One region of the Mycobacterium sp. AMU20-3851 genome, then DNA from elsewhere that is predicted to be linked to it. Evidence: riboswitches for the same ligand, from Rfam matches in the RefSeq annotation. Region 1 holds a riboswitch; the other holds the start of a gene.
The links. A riboswitch is a leader RNA that binds a small molecule or an ion and turns the genes downstream of it on or off. The one in region 1 is predicted to bind cobalamin.
Positions count from the first base shown of each region.

Region 2: another riboswitch for cobalamin. It lies ahead of V4U86_RS14120 (class I SAM-dependent methyltransferase); the one in region 1 lies ahead of V4U86_RS09145 (ABC transporter substrate-binding protein).

Region 1 is NZ_CP146371.1:1,881,590-1,891,163, reverse strand. Features, by position in the region: gene V4U86_RS09180 (methionine ABC transporter ATP-binding protein) at 1-269, shown strand, start outside; gene V4U86_RS09175 (methionine ABC transporter permease) at 266-949, shown strand; gene V4U86_RS09170 (MetQ/NlpA family ABC transporter substrate-binding protein) at 975-1,901, shown strand; gene V4U86_RS09165 (NtaA/DmoA family FMN-dependent monooxygenase) at 1,898-3,316, shown strand; gene V4U86_RS09160 (ABC transporter ATP-binding protein) at 3,317-4,078, opposite strand; gene V4U86_RS09155 (FecCD family ABC transporter permease) at 4,075-5,100, opposite strand; gene V4U86_RS09150 (ABC transporter substrate-binding protein) at 5,097-6,110, opposite strand; gene V4U86_RS09145 (ABC transporter substrate-binding protein) at 6,107-7,138, opposite strand; cobalamin riboswitch at 7,178-7,326, opposite strand; gene V4U86_RS09140 (GNAT family N-acetyltransferase) at 7,335-7,952, opposite strand; gene V4U86_RS09135 (CBS domain-containing protein) at 7,963-8,391, opposite strand; gene V4U86_RS09130 (ribonuclease Z) at 8,515-9,375, shown strand; gene V4U86_RS09125 (transglutaminase family protein) at 9,359-9,574, opposite strand, start outside.
Region 2 is NZ_CP146371.1:2,930,635-2,940,208, forward strand. Features, by position in the region: gene ilvD (dihydroxy-acid dehydratase) at 1-900, shown strand, start outside; cobalamin riboswitch at 894-1,031, shown strand; gene V4U86_RS14120 (class I SAM-dependent methyltransferase) at 1,088-1,876, shown strand; gene V4U86_RS14125 (ABC transporter substrate-binding protein) at 1,999-2,889, shown strand; gene V4U86_RS14130 (hypothetical protein) at 2,895-3,104, opposite strand; gene V4U86_RS14135 (ABC transporter) at 3,175-5,682, opposite strand; gene V4U86_RS14140 (molybdopterin-dependent oxidoreductase) at 5,717-9,574, opposite strand, start outside.

The DNA of each region.
Region 1 (9,574 bases):
CGGGTGAGGTCTGGGAGGTCTCGCACGCCTCGCGCAACGTCCCGCTGGACTGGCTGACCTCGATCCAGTCCACTCCCGGCCTGGCCGACGCACAGGTGAGCGTGCTGAGCGCCAGCGTCGAGGCCATCCGCGGTGTCGCGGTGGGGCGGGCCGTGCTGGCCATCTCCCCCTCTGCGCCTTCCGGTTTCGCCGAGCACCTCACCGCACGCGGCCTGCACGTGCGGCCCGTCGAAAAGGCCACCGCCGGAGCTGCGGGGGCAGCGGCATGACGTATCTGGCTGCCGAGGACTTCAACACGCCGTGGCTGAAAGTCCCCGAACTCCTGCTGCCCGCCTACGGCGAAACGTGGGTCATGGTCGGCGTCACCATGGTGCTCGTCGTGCTCATCGGCACCCCGGCCGGAATCGTCCTGCACAACACCTCGAACCTGGGCCTGTTCCCGAACGCGCGGGTGTTCACGGCACTGAACACGATCGTCAACATCGGCCGGTCCCTGCCGTTCCTGATCCTGATGGCCGCCATCATCCCGGTGACGCGGTTCATCGTCGGGACCACGATCGGCATCGCGGCGGCCATCGTGCCCATGACGGTGGCCGGCGTGCCGTTCTTCGCTCGGCTCGTGCAGAATGCGTTGCGCGAGGTGAGATCCGACGTCACCGATATGGGTCTGGTCTCCGGCGGGTCCCACGTGCAGGTTATCCGTTCGGTGCAACTGTCCGAAGCGCTGCCCGCCCTGGCCGGGGCGTTGACGGTCAACACCATCGCGATGATCGAGTACTCGGCGATCGCCGGATCGATCGGCGCCGGCGGTGTCGGTCATCTCGCGATCACCTACGGCTACAACCGCTTTGACGACAACATCATGATCGCCACGGTGATCGCCCTGATCCTCACCATCCAACTCGTCCAGTTCACCGGTGACCGCGCCGTCCGCGCACTGACCCGCTGACCCGCACCCCGAAGAAGGAAAACCCATGGCAGACCACAACAACCCGGCCATCGACATCGAGATCAAGAAGCGCAAGCGCTGGCCGTGGGTGGCCGGCGCGGCGGTGGCCGTGGTGGCCGTCGCCGGCGGCATCACCTATGCGCAGGTGTCCAACCAGGACAAGGAGTTCGGCACCACCCTGGAGGTCGCCACCTGGAGCACCGATATCGCCGCCGAGAACCTGCTGGCGTTCATCGCCGAGAATGTCGCGCCCGATCACGGCATCACCATCAAACCGGTCCAGATCGACAACCTCATCGAGATCAACCGTGCCGTCGACGCCGGCAACGTGGCGGGCAACTTCTTCGAGCACCAGCCGTTCCTCAACGACGCCATCGCCGCCAACGGATTCGAGCTGACCCTGGCCGCGCCGACCTTCACCTGGGATCAGGCCACCTACTCGGACAAGTACGACAGCTGGGGCGAGGTGCCCGACGGCGCCAAGATCGCGCTGCGCGATGATCCGGCCGGGCAGGCGATCGCGCTGCTCGACCTCGCCGAGGCGGGTCAGATCACCCTCAAGCCGGGCAAGACCGATCTCAAGGGTCTGCCCCAACTCAGTGACGTGGAGTCGAATCCGAAGAACTACCAGTTCATCCAGGTGCCGATCGGTCAGCTGGCGCGCAGCCTCGCCGACGTCGACGCCGTGGTCGTGCACATCTCCGATGTGTACGCTTCCGGGCTCACCGAGGAGCAGATCCTGGACCGGCATCCCGCCCCGGTGGGCAGCGAGGGCGGCCTGGTGGTCAGCAACAAGCACCTCGACGACCCGAACGTGCAGAAGCTGATCGCCACCTTCGAGGATCCGAAGATCGCCGAGTTCCTGGAGACCACCGACAACGCGCTGATCCGCGACACGCTGGGCCCGATCGGCGCGTCCGAGGACGCCGAGACCCCGTCCGCCACCTCATGAGCACCCCCGCCAAGAAGCCGCTGTGCTACTCGGCGTTCGTGATGAACACCGCATCCCATGTGCTGCACGGGTTGTGGCGGGCGCCGGAAGCGCAGAACCACAAGTTCAACTCGCTGCGGCACTGGACGTCTCTGGCGGCCGAGGTCGACCAGGCCGGCTATGACCTGTTGTTCTTCGCCGACGTGTTCGGGCTGCGGGCCCCGTGGAACGGCAACTGGCGCAAGGCTGTCGAGGCCGGGATCCAGATCCCGGTCAACGATCCGTCGGTGCTGGCCTCGGCCCTGGCCGCGGCGACCGAGAACCTCGGCATCGTGTTCACCAGTTCGATCGTGCAGGACCATCCGTTCAACTTCGCGCGGCGGATGTCCTCGCTGGATCACTACACCGAGGGCCGGCTCGGCTGGAACATCGTCACCAGCTTCAACGCGAACATGTTCCGCAGTTTCGGTCATGATGGCACGCTGGCCCACGACCAGCGCTACGAGTGGGCGAACGAATATGTCGATGTCGCCTACAAGCTGTGGGAAGGCTCCTGGGACGACGATGCGTTGGTGCAGGACAAGGAGCGCAGCCTGCACTCGGACCCGTCCAAGATCCACAAGATCAACCACGTCGGTGCCCGGTACAGCGTGGAGGGGCCGCATTTCACCTCGCCGTCCCCGCAGCGCACCCCGGTGCTGTTCCAGGCCGGCTCCTCCCCAGCGGGCCAGTTGTTCTCGGCCCGCCACGCCGAGGGCGTCTACATCAGCAGTCCGACCCCGGAGGCGGCGCACGCGCTGACCACCGAGACCCGGGCATTGGCCGCGGCCAACGGGCGCGACCGCCACGACATCACCTTCGCCCAGGGACTGTCCTTCGTGATCGGCGACACGCACGCCGAGGCGGTCCGCCGCAACGACGAGCTCAAACGGTTCCTGGATCTGGAGGGCATCGCACTGCACGCCCTCGGCGACGCCGGCGTGGATGCCGGCAACCTGCCGCTGGACACCCCGATCAGCGAACTCGACGAGTTCACCGGGGTGCAGAGCTTCAAGCGTTGGGCGGCAGAGGCTTCCGGTAACGAGGAGCCGACCATCCGGGACATGGCCTGGGTGCTGGAGGGCGCCAACCGGGTGGTGGGCACCCCGAAGGAGATCGCGGATCGCCTGGAGGAGTGGCGCGAGGCCGGGGTGGACGGCATCAACGTCTACCACGCCACCGTGCCGCAGTCGTTCCGGGAGGTGGCCGACCGGTTGTTCCCGACGTTGCGCGAGCGCGGCCTGATTGCCACCGACAAGTCGGGCACGTTGCGGCACAAGCTGCTCGGCCGTGGTGACCGGCTGCCGGATCGCCATCCGGCGGCCAAGTACCGTGGTGCGTTCACCGACAACTCGCTGGCCGACGAGGTCGCCGCAGTGGTGGGCACCGGCGCCTGATCAGCGCCGGGGGTCCTCGAACCGGACGTGCGGCACGGCCCCGACCACGCTGACCCGGCAGCGCACCCCGTACACCTCGGCGATCAGATCCTCGGTCAGCACCTGTCCCGGGACGCCGGCGGCGACGACGGCGCCACCTGCCAGCACCACGAGGTGATCGCAGAACATCGCGGCCAGGTTCAGGTCGTGCAGGGCCACCACCGTGGTGACGTCCAGTTGCCGGACCAGGGCCAGGATCTCCAGTTGGTGGGCGATGTCGAGATGGTTCGTCGGTTCGTCGAGCAGCAGATGCTCGGGCTCCTGCGCGAGGGCTCTGGCGATCTGGACACGCTGCCGCTCGCCGCCGGAGAGCGTGTGCCAGTGCCGGTCCGACATGCCGTCGAGACCGGTCGCGGTCAGCGCCGCATCGACGATCCTGGTGCCGTCGCGGTCCCCGCCCAGCATGGGCGTGTACGGAATCCGACCGAGCCGCACCACGTCGCGCACCGTGATGTGTAGGTCCGTCTCGTTGTGCTGGGCGACCATGGCCACCCGCCGCGCGACGCTGCGGCGCGGCATCGCCGCCACCGGTGACCCATCGAGGTGAACGGTGCCCCCATCGGGGCGGTCCACTCCGGCAAGGAGTTTCAACAGCGACGACTTGCCGGATCCGTTCGGTCCGAGCAGGCCCACGGTTGCTCCCGGTTTCGGGGCCACCGTGACACCGTCGAGTACCAGCCGGCCGGACCTGGCCCATCTGACGTCTCGCGCATGAAGGCTCACGACGGGACCCCCCGGCGGCGCAACAGGATCAACGCGAACGCCGGGACACCCAGCAGCGCGGTCACCACCCCGGTGGGCAGCTCCTGGGGCGCGAACACGGTGCGGGCCAAAGTGTCCACCCACACCATGAACACCGCGCCGAAGATGACCACGGTCGGGAGCAGACGGACGTGTGCAGGCCCCACCACGAAACGCGCGGCGTGGGGCAACACCAGACCGACGAACCCGATCGCCCCGGCCGCGCTGACCAGCGCAGCTGTGATCAATGCAGTCAGCACCAACAGCACGATCCGCGCCCGCCGCACCGACACCCCCAGCGCCGCGGCTGCCTCGTCGCCGAACGCGAACGCGTCCAGGGCACGTGCATATCCCAGGCAGCAGACCAGTCCGACCGCGACGACTGCGCTGCAGACCGCCACGTCGGACCAGGACACCCCGGCCAGCGAGCCGAGCAACCAGAACAGCACTCCGCGCGTCTGCTCGGCGTCGGCCGAGGACAGCACGATGAACGAGGTCAACGCCGAGAAGAGTTGCGTCGCGGCCACCCCGGCCAGCACCACCCGGTCGGTGCCGCCGCCCGCGGCGTAGGCCAGCAGCAGCACCACCCCGAAGGACATCACCGCGCCGACGAACGCGCCGCCGGACAGCGTCAGCGTCCCCGCGCCGACCCCGAGCACCGCGATCAGCACGGCCCCGGTGGATGCACCCGAGGACACCCCGAGGACGAACGGGTCAGCCAACGGATTGCGCAGCAACGATTGCAGGATCGCCCCGCTCAGCGCCAACCCGGCCCCGCACACCGCCGCGAGCAACACCCGCGGCAGACGCAACTGCCAGACGATGCCATCCTGAATCCGGCTGGCGCCCGACGACCCGGCGCCCAGACGCTCGCCGACGACGCCGTAGACGTCGCGCACCGACAGCGCCGCCGGGCCGATGGTGATCGCCACGGCCGCCGAGATGACCAGCAGCGCCAAGCCCACCACCCAGAGCACGAGCAACGACCGCGTACGGGTGATCAACGGTCGGAGCCGAACCCGAGTCGGCGCAGGCCGTCGGCCAGCTTCTCGGCCCCGTCGACGGTGCGGATCGACGGGTTGAGATCAGCACCGTTGACGACGACGTACTGCTTCGCCTGGACAGCGGTCAGACGCGAGGTCACCGGGTTCGACTCCAGGAAGGCGATCTTGGCCGCCAGCGCGTCGCCGTCGATGGTGCGCCTGCTCAGATCGGCCAGAACCAGCACATCGGGATCACGGTCCGCGATCACCTCCCAGCTGACCTGGGGCCATTCTTCGGTGGTGTCGACGAAGATGTTGCGGGCGCCCACAGTGTCGGTGATCACCCCGGGTGCCCCGCAGCAACCCCCGAAGTACGGTGCCCGGATGTCGGAAAACCAGAACGCCAAGTCGGCATCCGCGCTGATGCGATTGGTCTCCATCCGCTGCTGCAGCTCGCCGATCAGCGCCTCCCCGCGTTCGCTGACATCGAATATGCGTGCCAGGTCCCGGATTTCGTCGTAGATCGCGTCCATCTTCAGCGGTTCGGTGCGCACGCCGTCCGAATTGACCGACACCTTGCCGACACAATCGCTCGGCGCAAGGTAGCTGGGCACGCCCAGCGCCTCGAACTGGTCCCGGTCGGCGACACCCCCGGGACCGAGAGTCCCGCTGAACGACGCCGACACGAAGTCGGGTTGGGCGTCCAGCACGGTTTCCAGTGCCGGTTTGTCGACCGCGAGTCGCGGCACGGTTGCGTTGGCCTCGGCGAGGTTCGCACGGACCGGGTCCGTCCACGTCGCGGTGCCCACCATCCGGTCCGCCAGCCCCAGTGACAGCAGGACCTCGGTGGAGCCCTGGTTCAGGGACACGGCCCGTTGTGGTGGCGCGTCGATCACCACGTCGCGCCCGCAATTGTGCACGGTGAGCGGGAAGCCCGGCGTGACATCCGGTCGATCGGCCTCGATGCCGGACTGGCCGCAGCCGGCCAGCGTCAGAATCGCTGCCGCAGCGAGGATTCGGCGCGCGATCATTCGGTCTCCCCCGTCTGGGAAAAGCCGGCCAATGCTTCGGCGAGTTTCTCGACGGCGTCGATCTGCCGGATACCCGGATCCAGTTCGGAGCCGGTCAGCACCACGTAGCGCCGGTCACGCACCGCCGACATGTTGCGGGTCACCGGATCGGATTCCAAGAATTCGATCTTGGTGTGCAGTGCGTCGCCGTCGATCCGTTTGCGACTCAGGTCCGCAAGCACCAGCACGTCCGGATCGCGGTCGGCCAGCGCCTCCCAGCTGATCTCGGGCCAATCCTCGCGGGCGTCGGCGAAGACGTTGGTAGCGCCGATCTCGCGCGCATACAGGCCCGGGGCAGAGCAGCACCCGGCCAGGTACGGGGTCCGTAAACCGGCGAACCAGAAGGCCACGGTGACATCCTGCTGCGCGTCCTCCGGAACGTCGGCCAATCGTTTCCTGAGCTGGTCGACCAGCGCAACGCCACGGTCCTGAACATCGAAAATTTGTGCCAACTCCGTGATTTCACGGAACAACGTGCTCATTTCCAGCGGACCGGTACGGGTGACGGTCTCACCCTCGACCACCGCGTCGGTACACACCGACGGTGACTGGTAGGTGGGGATGCCCAGTTCGGCGAGCCGGGCCCGTTCGCCGGCCACCGCCGGGGTGAAGGTGTGTGCGCTCGCCGAGGTGATCAGGTCGGGCTCCAGGTCGAGGACGGCCTCCAGGCCCGGATCGTTGTCCGCCAGCCGCGGTACCCGGGCGTTGTCGGCGGCCAGTGCGGGAAGCACCGGGTCGAACCAGGTCGAGGTGCCCACCATCCGGTCGGCCAGTCCCAGCGACAACAGGATCTCGGTCGAGGCCTGATACAGCGAGACCGCACGCCGCGGCGCATGCTCGAAGGTGACCTGCACCCCGCAGTTCTGCAGGGTCAGTGGGTAGCTGGTCCCCCGGGTGGTGTCGGACGGCGGTGCGGGTGCCGCCGTGTCGGTTCGGCCACATGCGGTGGCCAGGAGCGCAAGCGAGACGAGCACGATCAATGCACGCACGGCGGAACTTCCTTCGGTGCAGGGCTCAGGCGCGGAGCCGTCGACAGTTCACCGGCCGCAGGCATTCGGACTCGGAGGCCATGTCGGGAGTGGCAGGCCTCATACCGTTGCGCGTCAGTTCCGGATTCTCACCGGATTCCCCTGCAGGTCAGCTCCCGCACTCTACCGCGACAGATTCACTGTGGCTGTCGCCACATCACCCGCGCCGAGGCTCCCGCCACATGGGGTACATGATCGGACCTGCGTCCGGTAGGGCGATCTCCCCGGTGACCTCGAAGCCGAACCGTCGGTAGTAACCGATGTTGTCCGGGTTGCTCGACTCCAGGTATGCCGGTGCGTATTCGGCGTCGCACCGGTCCAGGCGTGACTTCATCAGCGCCTGCCCGAGACCGGTGCCGCGCACCTGCGGGTCACTGCCGATCACCGCGAGATACCAGTGCGGCTCCTCCGGGTGGTGACGCTTCATCAGGTCGGTGATCCGCATGCCGCGCCGCACGGCGGTGCCGAAGGTGAGGAGCATGCTCGGCGCAGCCCGCAGTTCCTCACCGGTGGTGTGCTGCCATTGGCCGGGCGGATCCCACAGCGCCGCAGCACCGATCCCGGCTGTGCCCGGCGCGGCGACCTCCACCCCGCCGCGGGCCAAGTGGTGATGACGGGTCAGCGCGGCAAACAACTTGTGCAGTTTGAGCCGGCGGGCCCGCGCGTCGGGCAGCAGCCAGCACATCACCGGATCGTCGAAAAAGGCCCGCCCCAGCACACGGGACAGGGCAGCGGTGTCGGCCGGCGTCGCGGGCCGTATGTCGGGGGCGCTCATCGGCGTCCATTCAGCCCTGTGTGATGTACGCCTGCAAGTGTTCGGTGCTGGATTCCAACTCCTGCATGCGGGTCTTGACCACATCACCGATGCTGACGATGCCGGCCAGCCGACCGTCCTGGATCACCGGGATGTGGCGCACCCGGTTGTGCGTCATCGCGGCGCTGAGACTGTCCACGGTGTCCTCCGGCGAGCAGAAGACCAGGTGTTTGGTCATGATCTCGCTGACGGGCCGGGTCAGCAGATCGGCACCCAGTTCGTGCAACTTGTGCACCACGTCGCGTTCGGACACGATGCCGACCGGCCCCTCGGGACCGACCACCACCATGGCGCCGATGTTGCGGTTCACCAGGCCGGCGAGGAACGCGGCCACCGAGGTATCCGGGGTGGTCGTCGTGACGGCCGCGCCTTTTGCCTTCAGAACGTCGGCGATACGCATGACAGCCTCCGGGAACAGAATGTGATGCCGAACACATCAAGGCTACGTCGCATGGGCTTCCGATCCGTACCGGTTTGCCCGAATATCCACCGACGCGGACATCCGGGCGCGTATATGTGGGCCATGATCGAGGTGACCCTGCTGGGCACGGGCAGCCCCATCCCCGACCCCGACCGGGCCGGCCCCTCCACACTGATCCGGGCGGGCGGCCAGACGTTCCTCGTCGACTGCGGGCGGGGAGTGTTGCAGCGTCTGGCCGCCGTCGGGTCCGGTGCCAATGCGCTGACCGCCCTGCTGCTGACGCACCTGCACAGCGATCACATCGCCGACCTCGGCGACGTGATCATCACCCGCTGGGTCACCACCTTCACCCCGGATCCGGCACCCCTGCAGATCATCGGCCCGCCGGGCACCGCGCAGGTGGTGAACGCCATGCTGGCGGCCTTCGGTCACGACATCGGCTACCGCATCGCCCATCACGCCGACCTGACCGCACCGCCGGCCGTGCAGGTGCACGAGTACACCGACGGCGAGGTGTGGGCGGCCGACGGGGTCCGGGTGCTGGCCGCACCGACCGATCACCGACCGGTCGCCCCCACCATCGGCTTCCGGGTCGAGCACGCCGGGGCATCGGTGGTGCTGGCCGGTGACACCGTGCCGTGCGACAGCCTGGACGCGCTCGCGGACTGCGCAGGTGCATTGGTGCACACCGTGATCCGCCACGACCTCGTCGAGGCCGTTGGGCTGCAGCGCATCCGCGACATCTGCGACTACCACTCGACGGTGCAGCAGGCCGCCGACACCGCGGCCCGCGCCGGGGTGGGCATCCTGATCCTCACCCACTACGTGCCCAGCCCGGCGCCCGGACAGTACGACGAGTGGCGGGCCCTGGCGGCCGGTATCTTCGACCGCCAGATCGAACTCGGCGACGACCTGCATCAAGTGCAGGTGCATCCCGGTGTCGGCGTCAGGCCAGCCGGGTGATCTCCACCACGACATCGAGATCGGTGGACCCCTCGCCGGAGTAGATGCCCTTCAGCGGTGTGACATCGGCGTAGTCGCGACCCACGCCGACGCTGATGTACTGCTCGTTGATGTCCTTGTCGTTGGTCGGGTCGTACTGCCACCAGTCGCCGGTCCAGGCCTGAATCCAGGCGTGGCTCTGCCCTTCGATCGTGTCCCC
Region 2 (9,574 bases), 1.0 Mb from region 1:
GTCGCCCCCAACGGCCACTACCTGATGGAGGACGTGCACCGGGCCGGCGGCATCCCGGCGATCCTCGGCGAGCTGTGGCGCGGCGGGCACCTGCACAAGACGGTGCACACCGTGCACACCGGTTCGCTGGCAGAGTGGCTGCGCGACTGGGACATTCGCGGCGGCTGCGCCACCGAGGAGGCCGTCGAACTCTTTCATGCCGCACCGGGCTGTGTACGTTCGGCGTCGGCGTTCTCCCAGTCCGAGCGCTGGGAGAGTCTGGACACCGACGCCGAGAACGGCTGCATCCGCAACATGGCCAACGCCTACTCCGCCGACGGCGGTCTGGCGGTGCTGCGCGGCAACCTCTCGGTGGACGGCTGCATCGTCAAGACCGCGGGCGTCGACGAATCCATCTGGAAGTTCTCCGGCCCGGCCGTGGTGCTGGAATCCCAGGAGGACGCGGTGGACGCCATCCTCAACAAGCGGGTGCAACCCGGTGACGTGGTGGTGATCCGCTACGAAGGTCCCAAGGGCGGGCCCGGAATGCAGGAAATGCTTTATCCGACAGCATATTTGAAGGGTCGCGGGCTCGGGGCTCAGTGCGCGCTGATCACCGACGGCCGGTTCTCCGGCGGAACATCGGGCCTGTCGATCGGCCACGTCTCCCCCGAGGCGGCAGCGGGCGGCACCATCGCCCTGGTGGCCGACGGCGACCTGATCACCATCGACATCCCGCATCGCAGTATCCAGGTCGACGTGCCCGACGAGGAACTCGACCGCCGCCGCGCGGCGTTGGAGGCCTCCGGCGGCTACCGGCCCAAGGACCGTCAGCGCACCGTGTCGGCCGCGCTGCGTGCCTACGCCGCCCTGGCGCTGTCGGCCGACAAGGGCGCGGTGCGTGACATCGATGCGGTCTAGCCTGGCCTGCTAGCCTTTGCAGGCCAGTCACCTCCGCAAGGAGTAGGGAACCCGGTGTGAATCCGGGACTGACGCGCAGCGGTGAGGGGTTGTCCCCGAGTCCGGATACCTGCTGGCAGCCGCGACTGCCGTCGCGGAGTTGTCAACGGGTCTCGCTGATAGGCCCCTGATGCCGAAGGGCCGTGGCGTGTCTGCATCCTCCAGCGGTAACCACACCGAACCTGCTGCGCTCGTCAGAGCCTGGGACGCCCAGCAGTCGGCCTATATCGCGGGCCGCGAATCTCGGTTCGACATCATCACCGATATCGTCGGGCTGGCGTGCGGCGACGAGCCCGTGGTCGTCGACCTGGCGTGCGGGCCGGGATCCTTGAGTGCCCGCATCCTGGCTGCGCATCCGCGTGCACGCGTCTTCGCCGTCGACTTCGACCCGCTGCTGCTCGATCTCGCCGCCAAGACGCTCGCCGTCGACCACGGTGACCGCGTTGTCCTGGTCGAAGCCGACCTCGCCGACCACTCGTGGACGGGTGCGCTCACCGACGCACTCGCCGGGACGGCCGTATCGGCCTTCGTCTCCACCACCGCACTGCACTGGCTGTCTCCCGACACGCTGCTGCGTGTCTACGCGGCCGCCGCAGAGATGTTGCCCGGCAACGGAATTCTGCTCAACGGTGATCACTTCCGGTTCGACGGGCGGTGGCCGACGCTGCGACGGCTCGCCGAGGCCCACGACACCTCGACCCAGGCGCAGGCGCATGCCGCCGGCGCCCCGACCTGGGACCGATGGTGGGCGGCGGCAATGGCACGCGACGGCGTGGCGGAGCTGGCCGCGCTGCGTGAACAGCGTTTCGCCGACCGGACCCCGCCGCCGAGCACGGCGGTGGACTTCCACCTCGCGGCGCTCGCCCAGGCCGGCTTCTCCGAAGTCGGCACCGTCTGGCAACTGCTCGACGACTACATCGTGCTGGGAGTGAAGTGATGTCCCGCCGCGCCATTGTCGCCGCATTCAGCGTGGTGGCTGGGTTGGCTGCCGGCTGCGGCACGGACACATCCGACCAGACCAGCTCTCCCGCAACGGAGCACAGCACATCCGGTTTCCCGGTGACACTGCTGAACTGCGGGGTCGACGTCGAGGTCGCAGCTGTACCGGCACGGGCGATCTCGGTGAATCAGCCCGCGACCGAGCTCATGCTCTCCCTGGGTTTGGCCGATCGCATGGTCGGGACGGCGTCGTGGAACGAGCCGGTGCTACCGGAATTGGCTGCCGACAGCGCCCGGGTGCCCGAATTGAGCGCGGACTTCCCCTCTTTCGAGAGCCTCCTGGAGCGGGACCCGGACTTCCTCTACGCGACGTTCGCCTACACCTTCTCGGATGATGGAATCGCTGCGCGCGATCGGTTCCACGAGTTGGGTATCCCCACGTATCTGTCGGCCGGTGAATGCCGCGGACAGCAGGCCGAACAGGACCGCGCGTTCACATTCGACGATATCTATGCCGAGATCCGGGACATTTCAAGGGTGTTCGGCGTCGAGGACGCGGGAACCCGACTGATCACCTCGATACAGCACCGGGTGAGGACCGCCACGGCCGACCTGGATGCCTCCGACACCACGTTGATGTACTGGTATTCGGCGACGCGGGTGCCCTACATCGCCGGATGCTGTGGCGCGCCGGGAATGATCACCGATGCCGTCGGCGCGCAGAACGCCTTCGCGGACAGCCGCCAACTGTGGCCGGAGATCACCTGGGAGTCCATCCTGGATCGTGACCCCGATATCCTGGTGCTCGCCGACTTGACCCGCGGTGACGACGGTGACACCGCCGCCGCGAAAATCGAATTCCTGGAGAGCGATCCGTTGGCCAGCCGGCTCTCCGCTGTCCGCGAGAAGCGCTACGTCATCGTGTCCGGCACCGCACTGGACCCCTCACTGCGCAGCGTCGACGCCGTCGAGAAGGTCGCCGACGCGTTGCGGGCCGCGGGAGATCGCTGAGCGACTCAGCCGGCGAGTTCCACATCGCCACGGTGTACGTGCACGCAGGCACGCTTGGGCCCCCACACGGTCGGCACCGTGAAGCAGACCACCTTCGGCCGGCCGAAGATCGAGGTCTCCTCGACCGTACCGAGGGCGCCTTCGGGCACCGTCTGAACATCCATCTCGTCGATCTCGCGGTTGGCGGTCACAGTGTCACCGGTGTGCCAAGTCATCGTGCGCGTCTCTCCTGACCCGAAGTCTCCTCTGATACGCGAGGTATAACGGCGGGCGGGCGATTTTTATTCATGCTGGGCTGATCAGCGCCGCCGCCAGATAGGGTGCGGTCCGACTCCCCTTGTGCGCGGCGACCTGTCGTGGTGTGCCGGCCGCCACCACCGTGCCGCCCGCATCGCCGCCGCCGGGACCGAGGTCGATGACGTGGTCGGCCCCGGCCACGACGGTCATATCGTGTTCGGCCACCACGACGGTGTTCCCGGCGTCGACGAGCCGGTGCAGCTGGGCTTCCAGCAGTTCGACGTCGGCGGGGTGCAGGCCGGTGGTCGGTTCGTCGAGCACGTACACCGTGTGCCCGCGTTTGGCACGCTGCAACTCGGTGGCGAGTTTGATGCGTTGCGCCTCGCCGCCGGACAGTTCGGTGGCCGGCTGCCCGAGCCGCAGGTAGCCCAGCCCGACGTCACGCAGGGTGGTCAGACTCCTTGCCGCGCCGGGGAGATCGGCCAGGAACCCGGCGGCCTCGTCCACGGTCATGCCCAGCACGTCGGCGATGGTGCGGTCCCGGTAGGTGACCTCCAGCGTCTCGTCGGAGTAGCGGGCACCGCCACACGCCGGGCAGGTGGCGTAGGTGCCGGGCAGGAACAGCAGCTCGACCGCCACGAACCCCTCGCCCTGGCAGGTGTCGCATCGGCCGGCCGCGACGTTGAACGAGAACCGGCCGGCGTTCCAGCCGCGCTGACGGGCTTCGTCGGTGTCGGCGAAGGCTTTTCGCACCGCGTCGAACAGCCCGGTGTAGGTCGCCAGGTTGGAGCGCGGCGTCCGCCCGATCGGCTTCTGGTCCACCGTGACCAGCCGGTCGATGACCCCGGCGCCGTCGACGCGCACCCCGACGCTCGCGTCCTGGTCGATGTCGAGCAGTTCGGTGTCGCCGTCTCCGGCATCCTCGACGGGCTCGGACGTGCCGAGCTCGCGGGCGATCACGTCGCCGAGCACCTTGCAGACCAGCGTCGACTTACCGGAGCCCGATACCCCGGTGACCGCGACGAAGGTGCCCAACGGGATGTCGACGTCGACGCCGCGCAGATTGTGGAAGGAGACGTCGCGCAGGCCCAGCGTGCCCGACGCGGTCCGGGGCGTCGAACGCGGCGTCGTCCGGGCATCGAACAGGTAGCGCCGGGTGACCGAACGCCCGACATCGGCGAGCCCGGCCACCGGGCCGCTGTAGAGCACGTCGCCGCCCTGCTCACCGGCGCCGGGTCCGACGTCCACGACCCAGTCGGCGCGGCGCACCACGTCCATGTCGTGCTCGACGACGAACAGCGAGTTCCCGGAGCGCCGCAGCCGGTCCAGCACCTCGAGCAGGGTTTCGGCGTCGGCCGGGTGCAGACCGGCCGACGGCTCGTCGAGCACGTAGAGCACGCCGAACAGACCGGCCCGCAACTGGCTGGCCAGGCGCAGACGCTGCAGTTCGCCGGGCGACACCGAGGGGGTGCGCCGGTTCAGGCTGAGGTAGCCCAGCCCGAGATCGACCAGCACCGCTATCCGGGCCACCAGGTCGGCGGCGATCATGGTGGCCACCTCGGTGTGCTCACCGGACTCGGTGGACTCGTAGGCGGCCTCGAATTCGGTTCTGCTGGCGGCGGGTTCGAGCACTGCGGCGAGCGCCTCCAGTGGCAGTGCCACCAGTTCGGCGATGTTGTGGCCGGCGAAGGTCACCGCAAGGGCTTCGGGCCGCAGCCCGGCACCCCCGCATGCCGGGCAGTCGATGCTGTCCACGTACTGCAGGGCGCGGCGGCGCATCATGGCACTCTGGGAGTTGGCCAGCGTGTGCCGGATGTGCCGTTCGGCGCTGGAGAAGGTGCCGTTGTAGTAGTACTCGGCGATGACCGGATGTTGGCTCGGGTCGATCTCGACGGTGGGCTGCTCGTCGGTGAACAGGATCCAATCCCGTTGCCGCTTGGGCAGTTTGCGCCACGGTTTGTCGATGTCGTAGCCGAGCGTGATGAGGATGTCGCGCAGGTTCTGGCCCTGCCAGGCGCCCGGCCAGGCCGACACCGCGCCTTCCCGGATGGTCAGCGACGGGTCGTGGACCAGCGTCTGTTCGGTGACCCGGTGGATACGGCCGAGGCCGTGGCAGTCCGGGCATGCGCCGGCGACGGTGTTCGAGGAGAACGCATCGGAATCCAGGCGTTCGGTGGCGCCGGGCGGATAAGTGCCGGCCCGGGACATCAGCATCCGTAACAGGTTCGACAAGGTGGTGACGGTGCCGACGGTGGACCGGCTGCTGGTGGCCCCGCGCCGCTGCTGCAGCGCCACCGCGGGCGGTAGACCGGTGATGTCGTCGACCTTCGGCGCGTCGTTGGGCAACAGCAACCGGCGCGCATACGGCGCCACCGACTCGAAGTAGCGGCGCTGCGCCTCGGCGTAGACGGTGCCGAACGCCAGCGAGGACTTCCCGGACCCGGACACGCCGGTGAACACCACGAACGCGTCCCGTGGTGCGGCGACGTCCACCCCACGCAGGTTGTGCACACGGGAGGCGTACACCCGGACGTAGGTGTCTGGTTCGTCGCTCACCGTTCCATTGTGCGTGGCGGAGCGCGGACAGCCTTCAGTACACGTCGCGTACGTACCGTTTGGTCGCGACGAGTTCCTTCTTGTAGTCGTGGGCGGCTTCCCCGGACATCGACCCGTGCTTGCGGATGATCGTCGTCAGCGTGTCGTCGACGTCGCGGGCCATCCGGGTGGCGTCGCCGCAGACATAGAAGTGCGCACCGTCCTCCATCCAGCGCCACAGTTCGGCGCCCGCGTCGAGCATCTTGTGTTGCACATAGATCCGGCTCGCCTGGTCGCGGGAGAAGGCCAGGTCGAGATGGTTGAGCAGCCCGTCGGCGACCCACTGCTCAAGGTCTTCGCGGTAGTAGAAGTTCTCGGCGCGGTGCTGGTCGCCGAAGAACAGCCAGTTCCGGCCGGTGTGTCCGAGCGCGCGCCGTTCCTGCAGGAAGCCGCGGAAAGGCGCGATCCCGGTGCCCGGGCCGACCATGATCATCGGGGTCGACGATTCGGCGGGCGGCCGGAAATTGGGGGAACGCTGCACGAACACCGGCACCGAGGCGGCCCGGTCGGCCAGGTGGGTGGACGCCACCCCGCCCCGGTTGGCGCCCCGGGCGCTGCGGTAGCGCACCACCGACACGGTCAGCTGGATCTCGTTGGGGCTGACCAGCGGGCTGGAACTGATCGAATACTGCCGCGGGGTCAGCCGAACCAACGCGTCCTGCCATTCGACCGGATCGGCGCGCACGGCGAACTCCTCGACGATGTCGAGCCCGTTGCGGCCGTCCAGCCAGCGGTCGAGTTTGTCCCCGCGCTTGCGCAACCGCTTGGCTTCCCGGCAGTGCTCACCGACGAAGCTCAGCAGGTTGGGGGTGATCCGGCAGATGTCGTAGGACGAGGTGAGGGCACTACGCAGATCGGTCTCGACGCCGTCGACCTCGATGATCTCGGTGCCGGCCAGTCCGGTCGCGCCCAGCCAGGCCGTCACCGTTTCCTGCGCGTTGGTGACGAAGACGCCGAGCGAGTCGCCCACCGAATAGCACTCACCGTGCTCGGCCACGTGCTCGGAGACGTCGAAACCGAACTGGCGCACCTCTTTCCGCGCCGACAGCGGAGTGAGCCGGGTGTTGCGGCAGACCGGCGCGAGCACCGGTGCGTTGCGGGTCAGCGGTACCGGGGCGCCGGCCACCGGTGCGCTCGTCGTTGCACCGCTCCTCCCCAAGCCGGCGACCAGCTGGTCGGCCCAGGCGGCCATCGGCGCCTCGTCGTAGATCTCGCAGTCGACGCGATCCAGGGTCCGGCTGGCACCCAGGTCGGTCAACCGGGCATCCAGGGACTTGGCGTGTCCGCAGAAATTGTCGTAGGCCTTGTCGCCGATGCCCAGCACCGCGTACCGCACCCCGTCGAGCGTCGGCGCGTCCGGGGCCGCCAGCCGCTGCCAGAACTCCGCGCCGTTGTCCGGTGGTCCGCCGTCACCGAAGGTGCTGGTGACGAACACCACCTGGTCGGCGGCCGCGACATCCTCGAGGGTGGCCTCGTTCATGGTGACCAACCGGGAACCGGGCAGCCGCCCGGCCAGTCGGGCGGCGAACTCCTCGGCGTTGCCGGTCTGGGAGGCCCACAACACCATCGGACCGGAATCGCCGGCGGTCTCGGCAGAGTCTTCGGAGGTGGCCCGCGAGTAGGTTCCGGCGAGCAGTCCGTCGACCCACAGCCGGACCTGGGCCCGCACCGGCGCCGTGGGCGGCAGCACCGGCACTCCGACCGGGTGGGCGTCCAGGCCGGTGAAGAAGCCGGCGAGATAGAACCGTTCGTCCTCGGTGAATTCCGGTGCGACGCCGGCCAGTCCGAACGGGTCCGGGCGCTCGGACTCGACGGGCCGCAGCCGGACCGCGCAGACCTTCAGCTCGGGCTGCAGCGAGTCGGCGTCCACGGCGTCGTTGGTCAACGCATTGACCGTGAGGTGTTCCCCGTGCTCGTCGTTCCAGTGGAACGGTGCCCACACATTGCCCGGCTGCACCCGGTCGGTGATCACGACCGGCAGCACGGCCGTACCGCGCCGGGAAGTGAGCTCGACGCGGTGCCGTGCGGTGATGCCTTGTGCTGCCGCGTCTTCGGGGTGGATCTCGACGAAGGGGGCGCCATTGAGCCTGTTGAGCTTGTCCACCTGCCCGGTCTTGGTCATGGTGTGCCACTGGTGTTGCAGTCGGCCGGTGTTGAGCACCATGGGGTACTCGTCGTCGGGCAGTTCGCGGGCGTCCATGTGCGGTCGGGCGAAGAACTGGGCGCGCCGCGATCCGGTGGCGAACGCCAGCCGGGGCCGATGCCCGTCCTCGTCGACGTGCAGCGTCTGGGACACCCCGTCGTTCAGGTACCGGATGGGGTGGCGGTCCTGGTCGTCCCCGGGCGGGCAGGGCCACTGCAGTGGTGTCTCACGGAGCCGCTCGTAGCTGGCGCCGCGCAGGTCGTAGCCGGTGCGCGGGTTGGCGAACCGGCGGATCTCGTCGAAGATCTCCGCACTGGACTTGTAGGCGAAATCGTCACCGAAACCCAGGTATTCGGCTACTCCGCAGATCAACTCCCAGTCCGCTCTGGCCTCACCGGCCGGCGTCACCGATTGCGGCAGCAGGGTCAGATTGCGCTCCGAGTTGATCATCACCGCGTCGGTCTCGGCCCACAGCGCGGCGGGCAGCATGACGTCGGCGTAGCGGTTGGTGGCCGTATCCCGGTAGGCGTCCTGGGTGATCACCAGTTCGGCGGCCTCCAGCCCGCGGATCACGGTGTCCCGATTGGGCACGCTGGCAACGGGATTGGTGCAGATGATCCAGCATGCCTTGATCTGGCCGGCGGCGGCCTGCTCGAACATGGCCACAGTGCCTGGCCCGACGTCGGGACGGATGGTGCCCGGCTCCAGTCCCCACTGTTCTTCGCAGAAGGCCCGGTCCTCGGCGGAGACCACGGCCCGCTGTCCGGGCAATCCGGGCCCCATGTAGCCCATCTCGCGCCCGCCCATCGCATTGGGCTGACCGGTGAGCGACATCGGTCCACTGCCGGGACGGCAGATGGCGCCGGTCGCCAGGTGCAGGTTACAGATGGCGTTGGTGTTCCAGGTGCCGTGCGTGCTCTGGTTCAGACCCATGGTCCAGCACGTCATCCACTCCCCCGCCGCGGCGATCATCGCCGCGGCGGTGCGGATGTCGGACTCCGGGATGCCGGTGATCTCCGAGACCCGGGCCGGCGGATAGTCGGCGAGAAACGCAGGCATGGTATCCCAGCCCTCGGTGTGCTCGGCGATGAATTCCTGGTCGATGTCCCCGTTTTCGACCAGCAGGTACAGCAACCCGTTGAGCAGCGCCAGGTCGGTACCGGGCTTGATCGCCAGGTAGAGATCGGCCCGGTCCGCGGTGGCGGTGCGCCGCGGGTCCACCACGATGAGCTTGGCCCCCGCCTTGAGCCGGTCAGCCATCCGCAGGAACAGGATCGGGTGGCAGTCCGCCATGTTAGCGCCGATGACGAAGAACAGGTCGGCGCAGTCGAAGTCGGTGTAGGAACCGGGCGGGCCGTCGGAGCCCAGGGACTGCTTGTAACCGGTGCCGGCGCTGGCCATGCACAGCCGCGAGTTGGACTCGATGTGCACGGTGCGCAGAAAGCCCTTGGACAGCTTGGTGGCCAGGTACTGGGCCTCCAGAGACATCTGACCGGACACGTAGAGCGCGACCGCGTCAGGGCCGTGCGTGTCGACGATGGCTCGCAGCCGTCGGCCTGCCTCGGCGACCGCCTCGTCGACCGGCCTCGGTTCGGGCTGTTCACCGCGGGCTCCGCGGACCAGGGCGGTGGTCAGCCGGTTGTCGGTCGCGGCCATCAGTTCGGCATGGGTGGCGCCCTTGGTGCAGAGCCGGCCGAAGTTGGTGGGGTG